Regions from separate parts of the Bacillus sp. SH7-1 genome, predicted to be linked through region 1. Evidence: riboswitches for the same ligand, from Rfam matches in the RefSeq annotation. Region 1 holds a riboswitch; each other region holds the start of a gene.
What was found. A riboswitch is a leader RNA that binds a small molecule or an ion and turns the genes downstream of it on or off. The one in region 1 is predicted to bind S-adenosylmethionine.
Positions count from the first base shown of each region.

Region 2: it holds a riboswitch for S-adenosylmethionine, as region 1 does, so the genes downstream of both, DN390_RS18600 (ABC transporter permease) here and mtnK (S-methyl-5-thioribose kinase) in region 1, are expected to answer to the same signal.
Region 3: it holds a riboswitch for S-adenosylmethionine, as region 1 does, so the genes downstream of both, DN390_RS30035 (ECF-type riboflavin transporter substrate-binding protein) here and mtnK (S-methyl-5-thioribose kinase) in region 1, are expected to answer to the same signal.

Region 1 covers NZ_QNUD01000009.1:338,717-345,233, forward strand. The annotation lists gene DN390_RS10695 (DUF1129 domain-containing protein) at 1-433, opposite strand, end outside; gene DN390_RS10700 (PadR family transcriptional regulator) at 433-765, opposite strand; gene DN390_RS10705 (3-hydroxybutyrate dehydrogenase) at 961-1,737, shown strand; gene DN390_RS10710 (YvrJ family protein) at 1,767-1,928, opposite strand; gene mtnA (S-methyl-5-thioribose-1-phosphate isomerase) at 2,003-3,058, opposite strand; gene mtnK (S-methyl-5-thioribose kinase) at 3,055-4,236, opposite strand; SAM riboswitch class I at 4,328-4,470, opposite strand; gene DN390_RS10725 (carbon-nitrogen family hydrolase) at 4,542-5,405, opposite strand; gene DN390_RS10730 (pyridoxal phosphate-dependent aminotransferase) at 5,420-6,517, shown strand, end outside.
Region 2 covers NZ_QNUD01000021.1:65,693-72,209, reverse strand. The annotation lists gene DN390_RS18620 (multidrug effflux MFS transporter) at 1-383, shown strand, start outside; gene DN390_RS18615 (hypothetical protein) at 417-863, opposite strand; gene DN390_RS18610 (hypothetical protein) at 1,135-1,638, shown strand; gene DN390_RS18605 (DUF3951 domain-containing protein) at 1,655-1,870, opposite strand; SAM riboswitch class I at 2,038-2,143, shown strand; gene DN390_RS18600 (ABC transporter permease) at 2,280-3,197, shown strand; gene DN390_RS18595 (ABC transporter permease) at 3,215-4,219, shown strand; gene DN390_RS18590 (ABC transporter ATP-binding protein) at 4,176-5,186, shown strand; gene DN390_RS18585 (ABC transporter ATP-binding protein) at 5,183-5,956, shown strand; gene DN390_RS18580 (peptide ABC transporter substrate-binding protein) at 5,970-6,517, shown strand, end outside.
Region 3 covers NZ_QNUD01000067.1:3,504-10,020, reverse strand. The annotation lists gene DN390_RS30050 (peptidoglycan D,D-transpeptidase FtsI family protein) at 1-1,618, shown strand, start outside; gene DN390_RS30045 (macrolide family glycosyltransferase) at 2,003-3,181, shown strand; gene DN390_RS30040 (aspartate/glutamate racemase family protein) at 3,231-3,911, opposite strand; SAM riboswitch class I at 4,065-4,180, shown strand; gene DN390_RS30035 (ECF-type riboflavin transporter substrate-binding protein) at 4,320-4,868, shown strand; gene DN390_RS30030 (ABC transporter ATP-binding protein) at 4,879-6,517, shown strand, end outside.

The sequences.
Region 1 (6,517 bases):
ACCACATAGAAAACCATGTTTTTGTAAAGCTTGTTACGAAGGTCATTTTACGAAGTAGAAAATTAGGCCCCATTACAGCTACGATCAATGTAAAGCTATAGCCAATGCACTGAATAAGTGAAATCTGTAGAATTCCGTTATTCACTATTAAGATAGAAGCAATAATCCAAAAAGATACGATATTCATTACTGTAAAACCAATTTGCTTCCACGTTTCTTGTCTATCTCTTTCCATCACTTTTACAAGTTCATTTGCATATTCTTTCGGTGAGCTTCCGAAAATATCTTCTACTCTTTTCCCATCACTTTCACCTTCTATTAAATGAAGTTCTGCGTCTTCGATAAAGCTCTCAATATCGCTTTCTTTCACACCCTTTGCGGTCAAAAATAATCTCATATCTAATAAAAACTTCCGTGCTTCATTTGATAACATTATTTTCTTCTCCCCTTCCCTTCAAGTAGACGTTCCACACTACTTTGCATCGCTTCCCAGCGATCCATAAATTCATCAAGTGCATCTTCACCTTTTTCTGTTAATGTATAATATTTTCGCTTTGGGCCAGATGGAGATTCCTTCATTACACTTGTTATTAATCCTTCCTTTTGCATCCGTATTAATAACGGATAAATACTTCCTTCACTTGCCATGGTAAAGCCATACTTCGCTAGCTTTTCACTCATTTCATAACCGTATATTTCACCTTCAGAAATAATAGCAAGTAAACATCCTTCTAAAATCCCTTTCAGCATTTGACTTGTCGACATAATTCAAATCCTCCCACTATCTTGTTTTACAAGATAGATAAGCGTAAGTATCTTGCTTTACAAAACAGTATAGCAGGGACTATTTTGTAAAGCAAGATAGCTAACAATATTTTTCCAAATGTTTGCAGGAATTTTATTATACCCTCTCTAAATAGAGCAATATGAAAACTTTATTATGAAGGAGTGTTTTTCATCATGGTTACAAATCGAGTTGTTTTTTTAACAGGCGCTGCAAGTGGTATTGGTTATGAAATGGGAAACGCTTTTGCAAAAGAAGGTGCAAAAGTTGTTATTACCGATCGTCTTGAAGAACGTGCAAAAGAAGCTGCTGAACAACTACAAAAAGAAGGCTATCAGGCTATCGGTTTAAAATGTGATGTTACATCTGAAGAAGAAATTACAGCTGCAATTTCTCAAACAGTTGATCATTTCGGTTCATTACATATATTAATTAATAACGCAGGAATGCAACACGTTTCACCAATTGAAGACTTTCCAACCGAAAAGTTCGAACTGCTTATTAAAATTATGCAAATCGCTCCTTTTATCGCAATTAAGCATGTCTTCCCAATCATGAAAAAACAAAAGTATGGCCGAATTATTAATGTCGCTTCCATTAATGGCCTCGTTGGATTTGCAGGAAAATCCGCCTACAATAGTGCCAAACATGGCGTAATTGGATTAACAAAAGTTGCTGCTTTAGAAGGCGCTACGCATGGTATTACTGTAAATGCTCTTTGTCCTGGTTATGTCGATACCCCTCTCGTCCGCAACCAACTACAAGACTTAGCCACGACTCGAAATGTACCACTTGAAAATGTTTTAGAAGAAGTCATTTATCCACTTGTGCCACAAAAACGCTTATTACAAGTACAAGAAATTGCTGATTATGCGATGTTTTTAGCGAGTGAAAAAGCGAAAGGTATAACCGGGCAAGCTGTTGTTATCGATGGTGGTTATACTGCTCAATAAAAATAAAGTTTGCTCACGAAGAGCAAACTTTATTTTTTATCGCGAGGATCGTCATGCTGTAGTAATTGCCGCGGCAACTTTTCTATTGCAACAATTACCCCATCTAATTTATTTTCAATCCGATGGAGTAAATATAATGTTACCACAATTGGAAACCCTACATTACCTATCATCTTAATCCACTCTTCCATCTTTTTCGCCTCCTTTCATTATATAAATAAGAGAAACGAACACATTTAGGCATAAAAAAACAAGCTATTATGTATTAGCTTGTTTTTTCAAACAATGATGCAATTTCTTGCTTATAATTTCCACGTATAATACCTTTCTCAGTAACAATACCTGTAATTAATTCATTCGGTGTTACGTCAAATGCAGGATTATAAACATCAGTTCCAATTGGTACCACCTGTTTCCCAAAAATTTTCGTAACTTCTGTTTCGTCTCTTTCTTCAATAACAATTTCAGAGCCTGTTTGTTTCGTTATATCAAATGTAGATAACGGAGCTGCAACGTAAAATGGAATATTGAAATACTTTGCTAATATAGCTAAATTCATTGTTCCGATTTTATTTGCTGTATCTCCATTTGCAACAATTCGGTCCGCTCCCACAATAATCGCGTTTACTTCTTTCGTTTGAATAGCATGAGCTGCCGTATTATCTGTAATAAGTGTTACATCAATATCTGCCTGTTTTAATTCCCACGTTGTTAAACGTCCGCCTTGTAAAACTGGTCTTGTTTCACACGCATACGCATGTAAACGTATACCTTTTTCTTTCCCAATATAAAACGGTGCTAATGCAGTACCATATTTAGCAGTTGCGATACTACCAGCATTACAAATTGTTAAAATGTTATCACCGTCTTTAAAACATGTTAATGCATGTTCTCCAATACTCCGGCATACCGCTCCATCTTCTTGCTGAATGAGAAGCGCTTCTTCTTCTAATATTTTTTGTGCTTCTTTTATTGTAGTAATTTCTCGAATAGATTCTCTCATACGATCGATTGCCCAAAATAAATTGACTGCTGTCGGGCGTGACGTTCCTAAATAATTACAATCTCTATTAAACTTCTTTTGAAATTCTTCAATATGTACAGTGTTATATTTTTTTGATGCAAGCGCCAAGCCAAATGCAGCTACAATTCCAATTGCAGGAGCTCCTCGTACTTCTAGCATGACAATACTTTTCCATACCTCTTCAATCGTCGTTAATGTTTTATATTCTGTGCTATGCGGCAACTTTGTTTGATTTAATACTGCAATAGCATCCCCTTTCCAACTTACAGACCTCGGAATAGTAACAATTGTGCTCATGCTTTTACCCCTCCAGAAACTGTCTGTTGAAATAGTGTTCGGAACAATTGAATATCAGCACTCTTGGATTCATATTTTATTAGTTCTTTACCTAAGGATAACGCTTTTTTCTTAGCTTGAATTCTCGTTTCTTTATTTGTTATTTCATCTAAATCAGCTACATGCGCTAGGCCAATTGTTCTACGGATAAGCTCACATCCAGCAAATCCAACAGCATCCGTAAAAATATTTTGCAAAATAATTGGTAACCATTGTTTTTCTTTCGTATATGCTTCTACACCTTCTCCAATCCATAACCTCGTAAAAGTTTCTACAAAATAACTCCATGTCTTCTCTATATGGAAAAATAGTACACTTCTCTGTTCTTCTTCTCTAGATAAAGCATTTAATAATAGATTTGCAATAAATTGACCGATGTCAAATCCAAATGGACCATACGTTGCAAATTCTGGATCAATTACTTTCGTTTCAGAAGGTGATGAAAAAATACTACCTGTATGTAAATCCCCATGAATAAGTGCTTCTTTTTTCGTTAAAAACTTATATTTATATTGCGCTACTTTTAGTTTTAAAGTTTTATCACTCCAAAGTTCATCAACAGCCAATTGTAACTCCGGCTCATAATCATTCGTATCGTAATGACCAAACGGATCTGTAAACACCAAATCTTCTGTAATTTTGCAAAGGTCTGGGTTTACAAATGTACCTTCTAGTACCCTTTTCTCTTCTGACTGTAAACCAAAATCTGAAGTATAAAATAAAACATGCGCTAGAAAACGACCGATATGTTGGGATAAAAGTGGATACTCTTCTCCATCTATTAATCCTTTTCTTGTAATTGTTAGTCTTGATAAGTCTTCAATTACTGTTATTGCTAACTCTTCATCATGACTGTGCACTAACGGAACATAATCCGGTATATACTTTGCAAAAATTTGTAATGCCTTGCTTTCAATCGTCGCTCTTTTTATAGACAATGGCCAGCTCTCACCAACCACTTTCGCATATGGCAGTGCCTGTTTTATTATAATAGACTTCTCTCCATCATCTAATTTAAACACATAATTTAAATTTCCATCTCCAATTTCATGACAAACTACATTTGCTTTCTTTTCAAAATAACCGCGTGCTTTCGCATATTGTATAGCTGTTGTTTCAGTTAATGAATAATATCCCATCGTCTTCTCCCCCTTTTTTTAATTCAGAGGTTTTTCTGACGTAGAAAAACCTCTTTCCACTAAGAAAGAGGTTTGAAGTTTATCTTCTCCCCTCTTATCTGCCAGAAAGTTTTACTTTCTGCTGGAATTAGCACCGTGCCTTTTGGCGTAAATAGACGCCCCATTTCACAATGGTATTACGGTCGGTTGCTGGGCTTCATCGGGCCAAATCCCTCCACCTGCTCTTGATAAGAGTTGTATAATTTTTTGAATTTTTAACTTTATGTTGAAGACTATACCAAGAATAAAAATCACTTGTCAACATTTTATTTGTATAATTCTGGACGACGATCTGCAAAAACTGGAATTCCTTTCCGTACTTCTTTAATTTTCTCCAATGTAAGCTCTCCAAATAAAATTGATTCTTCTTCATTCGCTTCTACAACAACTTCGCCCCAAGGGTCGACAATTAAAGAATGACCGGCAAACTCATTATTCGGATCCTTTCCTGCCCTATTACATGCAATAACATAACACTGATTTTCAACTGCTCTTGCTTGCAATAGCAAACGCCAATGTGCTAAACGAACTAATGGCCATTCTGCTACAACAAATAACACTTTTGCACCTTTAGCAGTATGAACGCGCATCCACTCCGGAAAACGAATATCATAACAAATTGTGCCAGCGCACTCTACATCATCTAACTTAAATTCACCTGTACTATTTCCAGCGATTAAATATTTATGCTCATCCATAAGCTGAAATAAATGCACTTTACTATATTCATTGACTAGTTCTCCTTTATTCGTTACAACATACATTGTATTTGTAACACCTTGTTCTGTTTGCTTTGCTATAGAACCACCAACAATATGTACACCATATTGTTTCGACCATTCTATCAACTTTTCTTTCGTTTCCAATCCATCCCTATCTGCAATTTCAGAAAGTCTCGTTAAATCATAACCTGTTGTCCATAGTTCTGGTAAGACGATAACATCTGGTCTTTCCTTCATTGCTTCGCTTATTTTATTCTTAGCATTCTCAATATTTTTTTCTACATCTCCAAAGACAATATCCATTTGAATACATGCGACTTTCATTTTTTCAGCCCCATTCTCATTTTTTTCTTTACAAAATACTGGAAAGATTATATCATTTGTCACTAGAATTGTAACAACTTTCAAAAGAGGTGGAAAGTATGAAATCATTTCAACCTTCTGAGATAGTAACATCATTGCCAACACAATTTTTCGCTTCACTTGTTGCAAAAGTTAACAAAGTCGTAGCAGCTGGTCACGATGTTATTAATCTAGGTCAAGGTAATCCAGATCAACCAACACCGCAGCATATCGTAAAAGCTTTGCAAGATGCTGCAGAAAAGACCGTTCATCATAAATATCCGCCATTTCGCGGACATGAAAGCTTAAAAGAAGCCGTGGCAACATTCTATCAACGTGAATATGATGTAGTAGTAAATCCAAAAACGGAAGTTGCTATATTGTTTGGTGGAAAGGCCGGATTAGTAGAATTACCAGTTTGTTTTACAAACCCTGGTGATACTATTCTCGTTCCAGATCCAGGCTATCCAGATTATTTATCAGGAGTTGCTTTAGCAAAAGCACAATTTGAAATAATGCCGCTTATTGCAGAAAATAATTTTTTACCAGATTATACGAAAATTGATGACTCTATCGCCGAGCGTGCAAAATTAATGTTTTTAAACTATCCAAATAATCCTACAGGTGCTACTGCATCAAAAGATTTTTTTGATGAAACTATTCATTTTGCTAATAAACACAATATATTAGTTGTTCATGATTTTGCTTACGGTGCTATTGGGTTCGATGGTCAAAAGCCTGTTAGTTTCTTACAAGCAGACGGTGCCAAAGATACAGGAATCGAAATTTACACATTATCGAAAACTTTCAATATGGCTGGCTGGCGCATCGCTTTTGCTGTAGGTAATGAAAGTGTGATTGAAACAATTAACTTATTACAAGATCATATGTATGTTAGTATTTTTGGTGCAGTTCAAGATGCTGCCCGCGAAGCACTATTAAGTTCACAGTCTTGCGTAGTAGATCTTGTAAATAGTTACGAATCCCGGAGAAACGCTCTTATTTCAGCTTGTCACTCAATTGGTTGGAAGGTAGACATTCCAACCGGATCATTCTTTGCATGGCTTCCTGTACCGGAAGGTTATACATCCGAGCAATTTTCTGATATTTTACTAGAAAAAGCACACGTCGCAGTTGCTCCTGGTGTTGGATTTGGTGAGCATGGCGAAGGGTATGTC
Region 2 (6,517 bases), on a different contig from region 1:
TTGTTGCTGGTATTATTATTGCAGCTGTTGGTGGTTTATCTTTACTACTGACAATCTTACTAGGAATAGGGTTAATTGGTGTTTTATGCTCGTTATTCCTTGTCGTATCAAGTGTTGGGGTTGTCTCAACAACTGGGTTCTCATTAGCGATGAGAAATCAAAAACAAGCTGCAGGAACAGCATCAGCTTTATTAGGCTTATTACAGTTCATTTCAGGAGCGCTTGTTGCACCGCTAGTAGGTATTGGTGGAAGTAACACCGCATTACCGATGGGTGTTGTAATAGCTCTTTGTGAAATTGGTGCGGTACTATGCTATTTATTTATGGCCAGAAGAAGTGAAAAGCAGTTTGAACTGCAACAAAGACAAAATTTAGAGGCTTAACAAAAAAGAACTGATTCAAAGGTAATATTTGAATCAGTTCTTTTTTTCATTTCTTTGAAATACCTCATACATATTATTCATGATCGTATCATATAAAACAGCAAGTTTATCCCACACCCAGCGATTACTATCGACTTCTTTTTCACCGCAGTCGATAATATCGGTATGATCGGTAATTTTATACGCTTTTTTAACGATAATAGGAGCAATCTTCGGTATGCGTGGGATTTCTTTTAAGATATCTGCAAAGTTTCCAATGTAGACGTGACCGATGATTTCGATTGTTAATGATTTATCCGATATATTTAGCACAGTATAAAATTGATTTGTATGTTGTTGTTTTAAATATTGGGCTAACTTAAATGGAGCATGTTTCTTTTTTAATACGCGGCGAAGGCTCTCTGTATTTTCAATATGAAGTGATTTTTCGCGAATGAGGACACGAATATCTTCTCCCATAAAAGGCATTGTGTTGTACATAGATGATTCTCCTTAAAAACTTACATATGCTTGCTTTATGCATATGTAAGTCTAGCATGGTTTGTTCTTTATGTGTGCTTACATTTTTGTAAGGTGCTGTAGTAAAGCAGTGCAAAAGTTATTTGTATAAAGTGACGATACTGTGACAAACATGTTGGTATATATGTTACGATGTCGTCTTAAGTGTAAAAAGTAGGATGTTCTCGGTATAATAACAAGTGGAGATAAAAGAAACTATAAGTAATAGCTGTAGATAAAAGGAGAAGAAGAGATGAAGAAGGTTTTGGGTATTGCTGTAATGGGAAGTATGCTCCTTCTAGCAGGGTGTAATGGAAATAAAGATACGAAAGAACCGAAAGAAAAGGTAGAGCAATCTACTGAACAAACAGAAGAGATGAAAGAATATCTTGCAGTACATGAAAAATACGATGTAAAGATGAATAAAGAAATTAATAAAGCACTGCAGTTATTTGAAGTGGCAAAAGAAAAGGGCGGTAAGGAAATAACGAATGCTACATATAAAGAAGATGTGCAAAAGGTAACGACTAGCATGTTAGAAGATATTGATCATATACGTAAAGAAATTCGTGTTCCAAAGTCGAAAGAGCAAGAACATGAGGTATATGCTGGTTTCTTAGATGAATCGGAACAAGCAATGAAAAAATTACAGAAGTTAGCTAAAGAAGAAGATTCATCGTTGATTCGTGATATAGAAATTAACTTTGCAACAGCATCGACATACTATAAACGTTTTCAAGCAGAAACGAAAAAATAACCTTGCCTGTGCAAGGTTATTTTTTCTTCTTACCATCGCCGTCTTCATCCTCGGATACTAATACCTTTTGTTCTTCGTGAAATTCGGAAATAGTTTGTCCAGTAATATTATCAAAGGGTGTGTAAAAAGAGGTGATGCTTTTCTTTTTGATGAAGAGTTTGTAGAAGCCGATGATGACAAGTATAACGATTGTTAAGGGTAATCCTATAGTAGCTAGAAGTAGGGGGTCCATCTTATAGCTCCTTTCATATCTTTTTTTATTATAGGCGAAATACGACATAGATAAATAAAAGTATTAAAAACTGATTTTTCTAAATATATCCAATTTGATTGACTTTTCATTTTTTCAGAATTATAATTCGAAATATACAATTTGAACCAAATAATAATATAGCAATTTACTTATCCAGAGAGGTAGAGGGACTGGCCCTATGACACCTCAGCAGCGGGTTCTGTAATAGGAACACCGTGCTAATTCCAGCAAGCAAGTCTTGAAAGATAAGTGATGGGCTTTGTTTATTAAGCCTTGATCTTATTTTTTAAGATCAAGGCTTTTTGTATTCTAAAAAGAGAAAAGGGAGTAATGGAAAAAGTACGTTAATAAAACTGAGTAAATACATGTGTTTAGGGGGGTTATTGAAGTGTATGTAATTAAAAAATTATCAGTTATGGTGTTCACGCTATGGGTTATTACGACAGTGACATTTCTAATTATGCATATTATTCCGGGGGATCCATTTTCATCAGATGCAAAAATCTTTCCTGAAGAAGTGATCCAAAACATGAGAGCGAAGTATCACCTTGATGAACCGTTATGGAATCAATATGTTGCTTATTTAGACGGCGTAGTTCATTTTGATTTTGGTGAATCTGTTCAATCAACCGGGCAAGGTGTATCAGAAATTATAACAACTGGTTTTGGTCCATCAGCAATTATTGGTTTACAAGCACTTGTTATTTCATTGCTAGTCGGAATTGCTGCAGGTACATTTGCTGCTCTCTATCATGGGAAGGTAATTGATTACGGTGTAAGTTTACTTGCCATCCTCGGTATTTCTATTCCGAGTTTTATTTTAGCACCACTATTTATACAAGTATTCGCTATTCAATTCGAGCTCTTACCAGTAGCCTCTTGGGGTACATTTGAACATACAGTATTACCATCTTTCGCATTGGCATTAGGACCAATCGCGGTTATTACAAGATTTGTTCGTTCTAATATGATCGAAGTATTGCAGAGTGATTATATTAAATTAGCAAGAGCGAAAGGTATACCAATTAAAAAAATCATTATAAGGCACGCTCTTCGAAATGCAATTGTTCCAGTACTTACATTTGTTGGACCATTAATGGCGGGATTGTTAACAGGTACTTTCGTTATTGAAAAGATTTTTTCAATTCCTGGTCTGGGAAAATATTTTGTAGACAGTATTTTTAACCGAGATTATCCAGTGATTATGGGAACAACGATTTTCTATAGTGCATTATTAATTTCTTGTATTTTCATTACAGATATTATTCATCGTATTGTTGATCCGCGTATTCGTTCTATTACGTAAGGAGGGGGGATATTTAAATGGGAGCTTATGAAATTAATAAACAGTTATTAACGAATGAAGAGAAAAAAGAATTAACGATAAATAAAGATCAGCAAACGATTAGCCGAAAAAAGGAAGTACTTCGTAAGTTTGTATCGAATCCAATCGCAGTTTTAGGGTCAGTGACGTTATTACTCATTATTGTATTCTCGCTTATTGGTGAAAGTTTAACGCCATTTACTGCGAGTGAGCAAGTAAAAGAGGCAACAAACTTACCGCCTAGTAGTGAACATTGGTTCGGAACAGATGATTTAGGTAGAGACATATGGGCACGTACATGGGCTGGCGGGAAAATTTCGCTAACAGTTGGATTGGTAGCAGCAGTTCTTGATATAGGGCTAGGTGTACTGATCGGTGGATTTAGTGGATATGTGAGAGGGCGCAATCGCCTTGGGACATTAATTGATGAGTGGATTATACGAGGAATCGAAGTGTTATACGGTATCCCGTATTTGTTAATTGTTATTTTACTATTAATCGTTATGAAACCAGGTCTTTTTACCATCATTATCGCCCTTGCATTAACAGGGTGGATTGGAATGGCTCGTCTCATTCGAGCTCAAGTCTTGTCTTTAAAACAAAGAGAGTTTGTTATTGCAGCGGAGCGATTAGGTACATCGCATATGAAAATTATATATGGACATTTAATTCCAAACTTAACAGGCATTATTATCGTGAATTTGTCATTTACAATTCCAGCGGCTATTTTCTCAGAATCATTTTTAAGCTTCATTGGTCTTGGAGTGCAATCACCAGCAGCGAGTTGGGGGACGATGACGAACGATGCACTTGGGACATTACTAAGTGGGGAATGGTGGCAGCTATTCTTCCCGGCAATCATGATTGCACTCATCATGTTCGCATTTAATGCAATTGGTGATGGTTTGCAAGATGCAATTGATCCGAAAATCGTAAAACGGAATCGAAAGGAGAAAAAACATGGGACAGCTCTTATCTTTAGAAAACGTAACGTTAGCCGTTGAAAAAGAGACCAGTAAGCAAGCAATTGTGAAGCATGTTTCCTTTTCTATTAACGAGGGTGAAATAGTTGCACTTGTAGGAGAAAGTGGTTCAGGAAAAAGTGTTACAGCACAATCCATTATCGGCTTAAATCAAGAAGCAATTCACATTGATGATGGAAATGTATCTTTCCAATCAAAGGAATTAACGAATTTAAAGGAAGCAGAATGGAATCAAATTCGTGGGAAAGATATTTCTTTTATCTTTCAAGACCCACTTTCATCTTTAAATCCGACGATGAAGGTGGGAAGGCAAATTACAGAGGTGATTTTGCAACACGAAAAGAAATCGAAAAAAGAGGCAAAAAAAATTGCAATTAACTTATTAAATGATTTAGGGATACATGAAGCAGAGAAACGCTTTGAACAGTACCCACATCAATTAAGCGGCGGTATGAGACAGCGTATTTGTTTAGCGATTGCGTTTGCTTGTCATCCAAAGCTTGTTATTGCAGATGAACCTACAACGGCATTAGATGTAACGATTCAGAAACAAATTATGGGGCTATTAAAAGAAAGAAAAGAAAAACAAAATACGAGTATTTTATTAATTACACATGATTTGGCACTTGTACGTGAAGTAGCTGACCGAGTAGTTGTTATGTACGGAGGGCGTGTCGTTGAAAAAGGAACGATACAGGAAGTAATAGGTTCTCCTAAACATCCATACACAAAAAGCTTATTACAAGCAATTCCGAATATGGATGATACCGAAAAAGTATTACGTGCAATCGAAGGAACGACACCTTCCATTGAGACGTTAAATAGCTTTGGTTGTCCTTTTGTAAATCGTTGCCCGGTAGCAATCAAAGAATGTATTCATCGTTTTCCAGAGAGAACAAAATATTCTGGGGAGCATAGCTCACATTGCTGGCAGCATGTTCTTGAGCATAACGAAGCGAAATCAAAAGAGAAGGTGAATGCCTCATGACGACAGATTTAATTACCGTAAAGCAAGTAACGAAAACGTATGGAAGTAAAAATAAAGAAATTGCAGCGTTAAAAGATATATCACTTTCTATCCCAAAAGGAACAACACTTGGCATTATTGGAGAGAGTGGTTCTGGAAAAACAACACTTGGTAAGCTCATAGCTGGGATCGAGAGCCCAACGTCTGGTGAAATTGATTATAACGGTCAAGTCGTTCACAAGTTGAATGCAGCTCATAAGCGTGATTTCTTACAGAAAGTACAGTTTATTTTTCAAGATTCCACAGCAGCATTAAATCCGCGCTGGAAAGTACGCGATAGCGTAACAGAAGGATATATTTCATTCGGACTTGGCGATAAAGGATTGAAAGATAAAGTCGCGGGTGATGCGCTAGAGCGTGTTGGGTTAGATAGACGATATATTGATCGCTACCCGCACGAATTTAGCGGAGGACAACGACAACGGATTGCTATTGCAAGGGCGTTATTGTGTGAGCCAGAAGTATTGATTCTTGATGAACCAATTTCAGCATTAGATGTTTCATTGCAAATTCAAATTGTACATTTGCTGCAAAAGATTCAAAAAGAACAAGGCTATACATATTTATTTATCGCGCACGATTTACCGATGGTTCACTATTTATGTGAAAAAGTGGCTGTCTTATATAAAGGAGAACTTGTTGAATTTGGAAATACGGACGAAGTATTCCGTAATCCACAACATTCTTATACAAAAACATTATTAGCATCAACACCAAAAATTTCAGGTTAAAGGAGAATGTAGGATGAAGAAGTTTTTACTGTTTGTCATTATGACTGTTTTAGCAATTACTTCTGTTGCTTGTGGTAAGAAAGAAACGCAAAAGGCGAGTGCTGGTAAGGGAGAAGGCGATCGATTAGTAACGAATATTGGTAGCGATCCATATACGCTTGATTCCGCTATTGCGACAGATAGTACTTCAGGTTATGTAATTGGACATTTATTCTCAAGCTTATATACGCAAGATAGTGATGGGAAATATCAAAATGAATTAGCAGAGAAGGAAGAAGTAAATGCTGATGGAACTGAGTATACAATTCATTTAAAGAAAGATATTAAATGGTCAGATGGTTCTGCTATTACAGCAAATGATTTTGAATTTGCATGGAAGCGATTATTAAATCCGAAAACGGGTTCTATGAATGCGACAGAAATGTATTTTATTAAAGGGGCAGAGGCATACAATACCGGAAAAGGTGAAGAAGGACAAGTTGGCATTCAAGTCATTGATCCTCAAACATTAAAGGTAACACTTGAACACCCAGTGTCTTCCATTAAACAAAAATTAGCAAG
Region 3 (6,517 bases), on a different contig from region 1:
GCTAGATAAAAAAATTGAAGAGTTAAAAAGAAAACGAGTTACAGATAAAAATCTTCAGGAATTAACAGATAAAGATATAAAAGTGTTAGCTATTAAAAGTAAGATGACTTCAGGTTATCAAATGGCTCCTCAAATTATTAAAAAAGATGTTAGTGAAAAGGAATTTACTATAATTAGTGAAGGTTTAGCGAATTTCCCAGGTGTAGACGTATCTATTGATTGGGAGAGAGTGTATGTAAATGATGGATTATTCCGATCCGTTCTTGGAAATGTTTCTAATGCCGATGAAGGATTACCGAGTGAACGATTAGATTACTATTTGGTACGTGATTATAGTCGAAATGATAGGGTTGGAAAAAGTTATATCGAGCAGCAATACGAAGATGTACTTCATGGTACAAAAAAAGAAGTAAGAAGCGTTGCTGATAAACAAGGGAATACAATTAGAACCGAAACAGTTTCTGAGGGAAAGAGCGGGAAGAACTTAACTTTAACAATAGATATGAAATTGCAGAAAAAAGTAGAAGAAAGTATTGAAAAAATATTAAAGGCATATAAAGGCTCGGAATCCATGTTGGACCGTGCTTTCGTTGTAATGATGAATCCGAAAAACGGACAAGTCTTATCAATGGCTGGGAAAAGACTTGTAGAAAAAGACGGAAAAACAGAAGTTGAAGACTATGCATTAGGCACAATGACTAGTTCATACGAGCTGGGGTCAACAGTTAAAGGTGCGACAGTTTTAACTGGATTTGAAACGAAAGCTATAACACCAGGTACTTATTTTTATGATGCACCTATGAAGTTTAAAGGTACTAAGGAGAAGAAGTCTTGGAAAGAATTTGGAAATATTGACGATTTAAGAGCGTTACAAGTTTCTTCAAACGTTTATATGTTTAATACAGCATTAAAAATCGCAGGTGTGGATTATGTGAAAAATAGTTCATTAAATATTAAACAGGAATACTTTGATAAAATGAGATATTATTTCAGGCAATTTGGATTAGGTGTTCCAACAGGCATCGATTTACCGAATGAAACAGCTGGACAAATTGGTAAAAAAGATAACCAACCAGGTTTCTTATTAGACTACTCAATTGGCCAGTATGACACGTATACACCGCTTCAGCTTGTACAGTATATTTCAACAATTGCAAACGGTGGATATCGAATGAAGCCACAGATTGTTCAAGAGGTTAGAGAGCAAACCGCTCAAAAAGATGAGATTGGTAAAGTGGTGCATTCAGTAGAACCAATCGTTTTAAATAAAATAGATATGAAAGAGGAATATATAAATCAAGTAAAGGAAGGATTTAGAAGAGTTTTCCAAGAAGGTGATGGGACTGGAGTAAAGACATTCCAAAAAGCACCGTATAAACCAGCGGGAAAAACAGGGACAGCACAGACAGTATACGGTGGAGAAAGTGATATTGGAAGAAATGAAAAAGGTGAGCGAAGAGAATGTTATAATTTAACATTAGCAGGATATGCGCCATATGATAATCCAGAAATAGCATTCTCTGTAGTTGTGCCATGGGTTATTAATGATAAATCTGGTATTAACTCTGATATTGGAAAAGAAATATTAGATGCTTATTTCGAATTGAAAAATAAGTGATTGACTGGAGAAACGATAAAAATAGATAGTTCTAAAGAGGATTAAAACATATGAAATGTTATAGAAACTAGATGCATTTTCATATAGGGATAGATTCAAAATGGGTGATAGTGAGGAATAAAATTATGCTATCAATTATTCACATTTTATAAATTAAATCATATATTGATAGCATAGGACAAGCTGAAAAGCTTTTTCTAACCTCACAGAACACTCCTTATCACGGTTAGGCATCTACTTATGTAGATGCCTTTTTTAATTTATTAACTGACAATTATTTATCAATCTAAAGCAGTAAGTATATTAGGACTATTAGGGGAAGATTGACTGTAATAATTACAGTATGATTAATAAGAGCATTTAAATGTAAGGAGTGAGAAATAAGTGCTAAATATTTTAGTGGTTAACTTTCCGGCAGAGGGACATGTAAATCCTACATTAAGTTTAGTCAAAGCCTTTACTGAACGGGGGGATCACGTACATTATATTACAACAGAACACTTTAAAGGCAGAATTGAAGATTTGGGAGCTACCGTTTATACCCATCCAGATTTATTAAAGGAGATTTCTATTGATACTGAAACTTCATATGGGTTGAATTCTTTCTTTCATGTACATGTTCAAACTTCTTTATATATATTAGAAATTACGAAAAAATTATATGAAAGCATAAATTTTGATTTCGTAATTTATGATATATTTGGTGCTGGAGAGTTAGTAAAGGAGTATTTACAAATTCCAGGTGTAGTTTCTTCTCCTATATTTTTAATTCCTCCAGAAATTTTAGAGACTTTACCTTTTCATCCAAATGCAGAAATACAATTCCAACCCGATGAGCTTTCCGGCCAATTACTATATCAAATGGAACATAAATTTGGCGTAAAGCCTAAAAATAATCTTCAATTTATGCATAATAAGGGAGATATTTCTCTCGTGTACACAAGTCGTTATTTTCAACCTAATAGCGATTCATTCGGAGAAAATAACATTTTTATTGGGCCGAGTATTTCAAAGCGTAAAACAAATGTAGAGTTTCCACTTGAATTGCTTAAAGATAAGAAAGTGATTTACATTTCAATGGGAACACTACTTGAAGGACTCGAACCATTCTTTAATACATGTATTGATGCTTTCTCAGATTTTGATGGGTTAGTTATAATGACAATTGGTGATAGAAATGATCGTTCTAAAATTAAAAAAGCGCCAAATAATTTTATAATTTCTTCATACGTACCCCAATCAGAAATATTAAGTGAAGCAGATGTTTTTATTACACATGGCGGTATGAATAGCGTTCACGATGCCATTTATTTTAATGTCCCATTTGTCATAATTCCACATGATAAAGATCAGCCAATGATAGCACAAAGATTAACTGAGCTTGAAGCAGCACATTGGTTATTGAAAGAACATGTTAATATGCAAACTTTGAAAGAAGCAGTAACAGATGTACTTTCAAATGAAAAGTATAAACATGGTATACGAAAACTTAACGATAGTTTTTTAGAATGTGGGGGTTCCAAAAAAGCAATTGCAGTTATTGAATCTCTTTTAAATAAATAGTGTCAACAATATACAAGCATAGAGGTTCAATCTTTATGCTTGTATATTATTATCCCGCAAACTGCACAGCAGTATTTGCGTGTAAAAAAGCAGTATCAAAAACAGGTACAGTAAGGTCGTTTTGGGAAATAAGCAAAGGAATTTCAGTACATCCTAGTAATATTCCTTCTGCGCCATTTTGAATTAATGATTTTGTAATTTGTAATAGTTTTTCTTTTGATGTTTCTGAAATAATTCCTTTACTTAATTCATTTAAAATAACATGATGAATAAAATTTCTTTCCTCTTTATTTGGGATGATTGTCTCAATGTTATAATTTGCTAGACGTGATTTATAGAAGTCTTGTTCCATCGTTTGTTTCGTACCCAATAGTCCAATACGCTGTATATTCTGTTCTACCATTTCTTTAGCACTTACATCACCAATGTGAAGAAGCGGGATGGATATTGCACTTTCTACTTCTTCAGCAAATAAATGGACCGTATTGGAACACATTAATAAAAATTCAGCTCCAGATTTTTCAACCTTTTTTGCAACTGTGACTAATTCGTTTTTCACTTCTTCATACTGATGATTTTGTAATAAAGTAGTTACCTCATCAAAGTCCATGCTATATAAAACAAGCTTTGCATTTTGATCATATTGAGAGAGTGTAAGTGTATTAATATGTTTATAGTATAACGATGTAGATTCCCAACTTAGTCCACCAATTAAACCAATTACTTTCATCGTACATTCCTCCCGTAACTATTTTGAATTTATTATTTCATAATTCCGATAAGAATACAATGATTTAAATGTACCGTTAAATAAAAAATAAAAATAATTAGAAAAGTATTGAAATTTATACTTCTTAGTGCCATAATACGAATTACAAATTAATACTTATCCAGAGAGGTGGAGGGAACGGCCCTATGAAACCTCAGCAACCCCTATGTACATTTATAGGAAGGTGCTAATTCCGCAGAGAACACGATGTGTTTTTTGGAAGATAAGAGGATTCTTGAACGTGAAAGAAAATGACCTCTTATGTAAGAGGTCATTTTTTGTTGTATAGAAAGGAAGTGTCGATGCATAATTCATTTTCAAAATAAATATAGAGTAATAAAAGTTGACTAATATGAGAGGGGAATTGAAATGAACAAATTATCAACAAAATTAGTAGTAGCAATTGGAATTGGATCGGCTTTATACGGGATATTAGGACTTTGGGGGTTTTCTATTGCACCAAATACATTTATTAAACCTGCATTAGCTATATTAACTGTTTTTGGAGCTTTATTTGGTCCAGTGGCAGGACTATTAATAGGACTTATCGGTCATACCGTAACAGATACAATCGCTGGATGGGGTATTTGGTGGGGGTGGGTTATTAGTTCAGGAATTATCGGCCTTGCAATGGGTCTCATTCAAAAACGAGTTGGCTTTAGTGTGAAAAACGGGACGTATAATAAGGGTGATATTTCTAATTTAGCCATTACTGGGTTAATTGGTATTGTCATTGCAATTATATTTGCTGGGGCATTCGATATTATTGTGATGGGAGAACCGTTTGACAAAATTGTTATACAAGTATTAGGAGCAACAATTGCTGATGTTATTGTGTTTTTAGTTCTTGGATTGCCAATTACAATTGGTTTAGCGAAATCTAATAAGAAACATACACATTTAAAAATTGAAAAGTAGGGATGTTAACATGCAACCAATTATTTCTTTTGAACAATTCAGCTTTCAATATGAACATGCAGCACAGCCTACTGTAAAAGACATTACGTTTCATATATATCCTGGAGAAAAAGTACTAGTTGCTGGACGTAGTGGTTCAGGGAAGTCAACGTTAGCTCATTGTATGAATGGGCTAATCCCATTTTCTTATGAAGGGACTAGTACTGGTACTATTTTAATTGACGGAAAAGATCCGAGGAAAGGAAGTGTTTTTGAACAGAGTAAACAGGTTGGAACAATTTTGCAAGATCAAGATGCACAATTTATTGGTCTTACAGTAGAAGAAGATGTAGCTTTTTATTTAGAAAACGAATGTGTAAATCAAGTTGATATGAAAAAGATTGTTTCGGATTCATTAAAAAAGGTGAAGATGCATACTTTTCATAAACAAAGTCCACATGAATTATCAGGAGGGCAAAAACAAACTGTTTCTCTAGCAGGTCTGTTAACAACAAATGCTGATATATTATTGTTCGATGAACCGTTAGCAAATTTAGATCCGCTAAGCGCCATACATACAATACAACTAATTAAAGATATACATAAACAATATAATAAAACAATTGTAATTATTGAACATCGAATAGAAGAAATGTTAAACCTGGATTTAGATAAAATCATTTTAATTGATGAAGGTGAAATTGTTGCGATTGGGACACCTGAAAAGATTTTAGCGTCAAATATATTACCATCTATAGGCTTAAGAGAACCTATGTATATAGAAGTATTAAAGAGATTACATTTTGATAGTAATAATGACGTAATATACCCACTTGAAAATCTTCATAGGGAAAGTGTTAGTAGCGTAATAAATGAGTGGATGGAGAAGCAAGTTTTTTGTAAAGACACTCCTACAAAAAAAGAATTATTGAAAGTAGAGAACTTGTCATTCTCATATTCTAATAAACAAAAAGTATTAGATAATGTGAATTTCTCTATATATAAAGGGGAAATAGTAGCACTTTTAGGCCATAATGGAGCTGGAAAATCAACATTAGCTCATAGTCTTATAGGGATAAACAAAACAAAGAATGATAGGATTTTAATTGATGGAGTAAATATTAATTCTTGGTCTATTCGTAAACGCGGTGAGGTTATATCTTATGTGATGCAAAATCCTAATCATATGATTACTCAACCTACTGTTATGGAAGAGGTTTCGTTTTCATTAAAATTAAAAAAAATTTCAAAGGAAGAAATTAAGCTTAGAGCGGAAGAAGCGTTAAAAGTTTGTGGTTTGTATCCATTTCGAAATTGGCCAATTCAGGCGTTAAGTTATGGACAAAAAAAGAGATTAACGATTGCATCTGTACTAACAACAAATCCGAAACTTATCATATTAGATGAACCGACAGCGGGACAAGATTATTATCATTATAAACAATTTATGTCGTTTATTAGAAAATTAGCTGCAAAGAGAATATCGTTTATTTTGATCACACACGATATGAATCTCGCATTGGAATATACAGACAGAGCGATAGTTTTACATGAAGGGAAAATTATTGCGAATAATACCGCTTCTATTGTGTTAGGGCATCCAGAAACGTTACAAAGAGCGAATCTAAGGGAAAGTTCATTATTCAAACTAGTTAAATTTAGTGGGATTG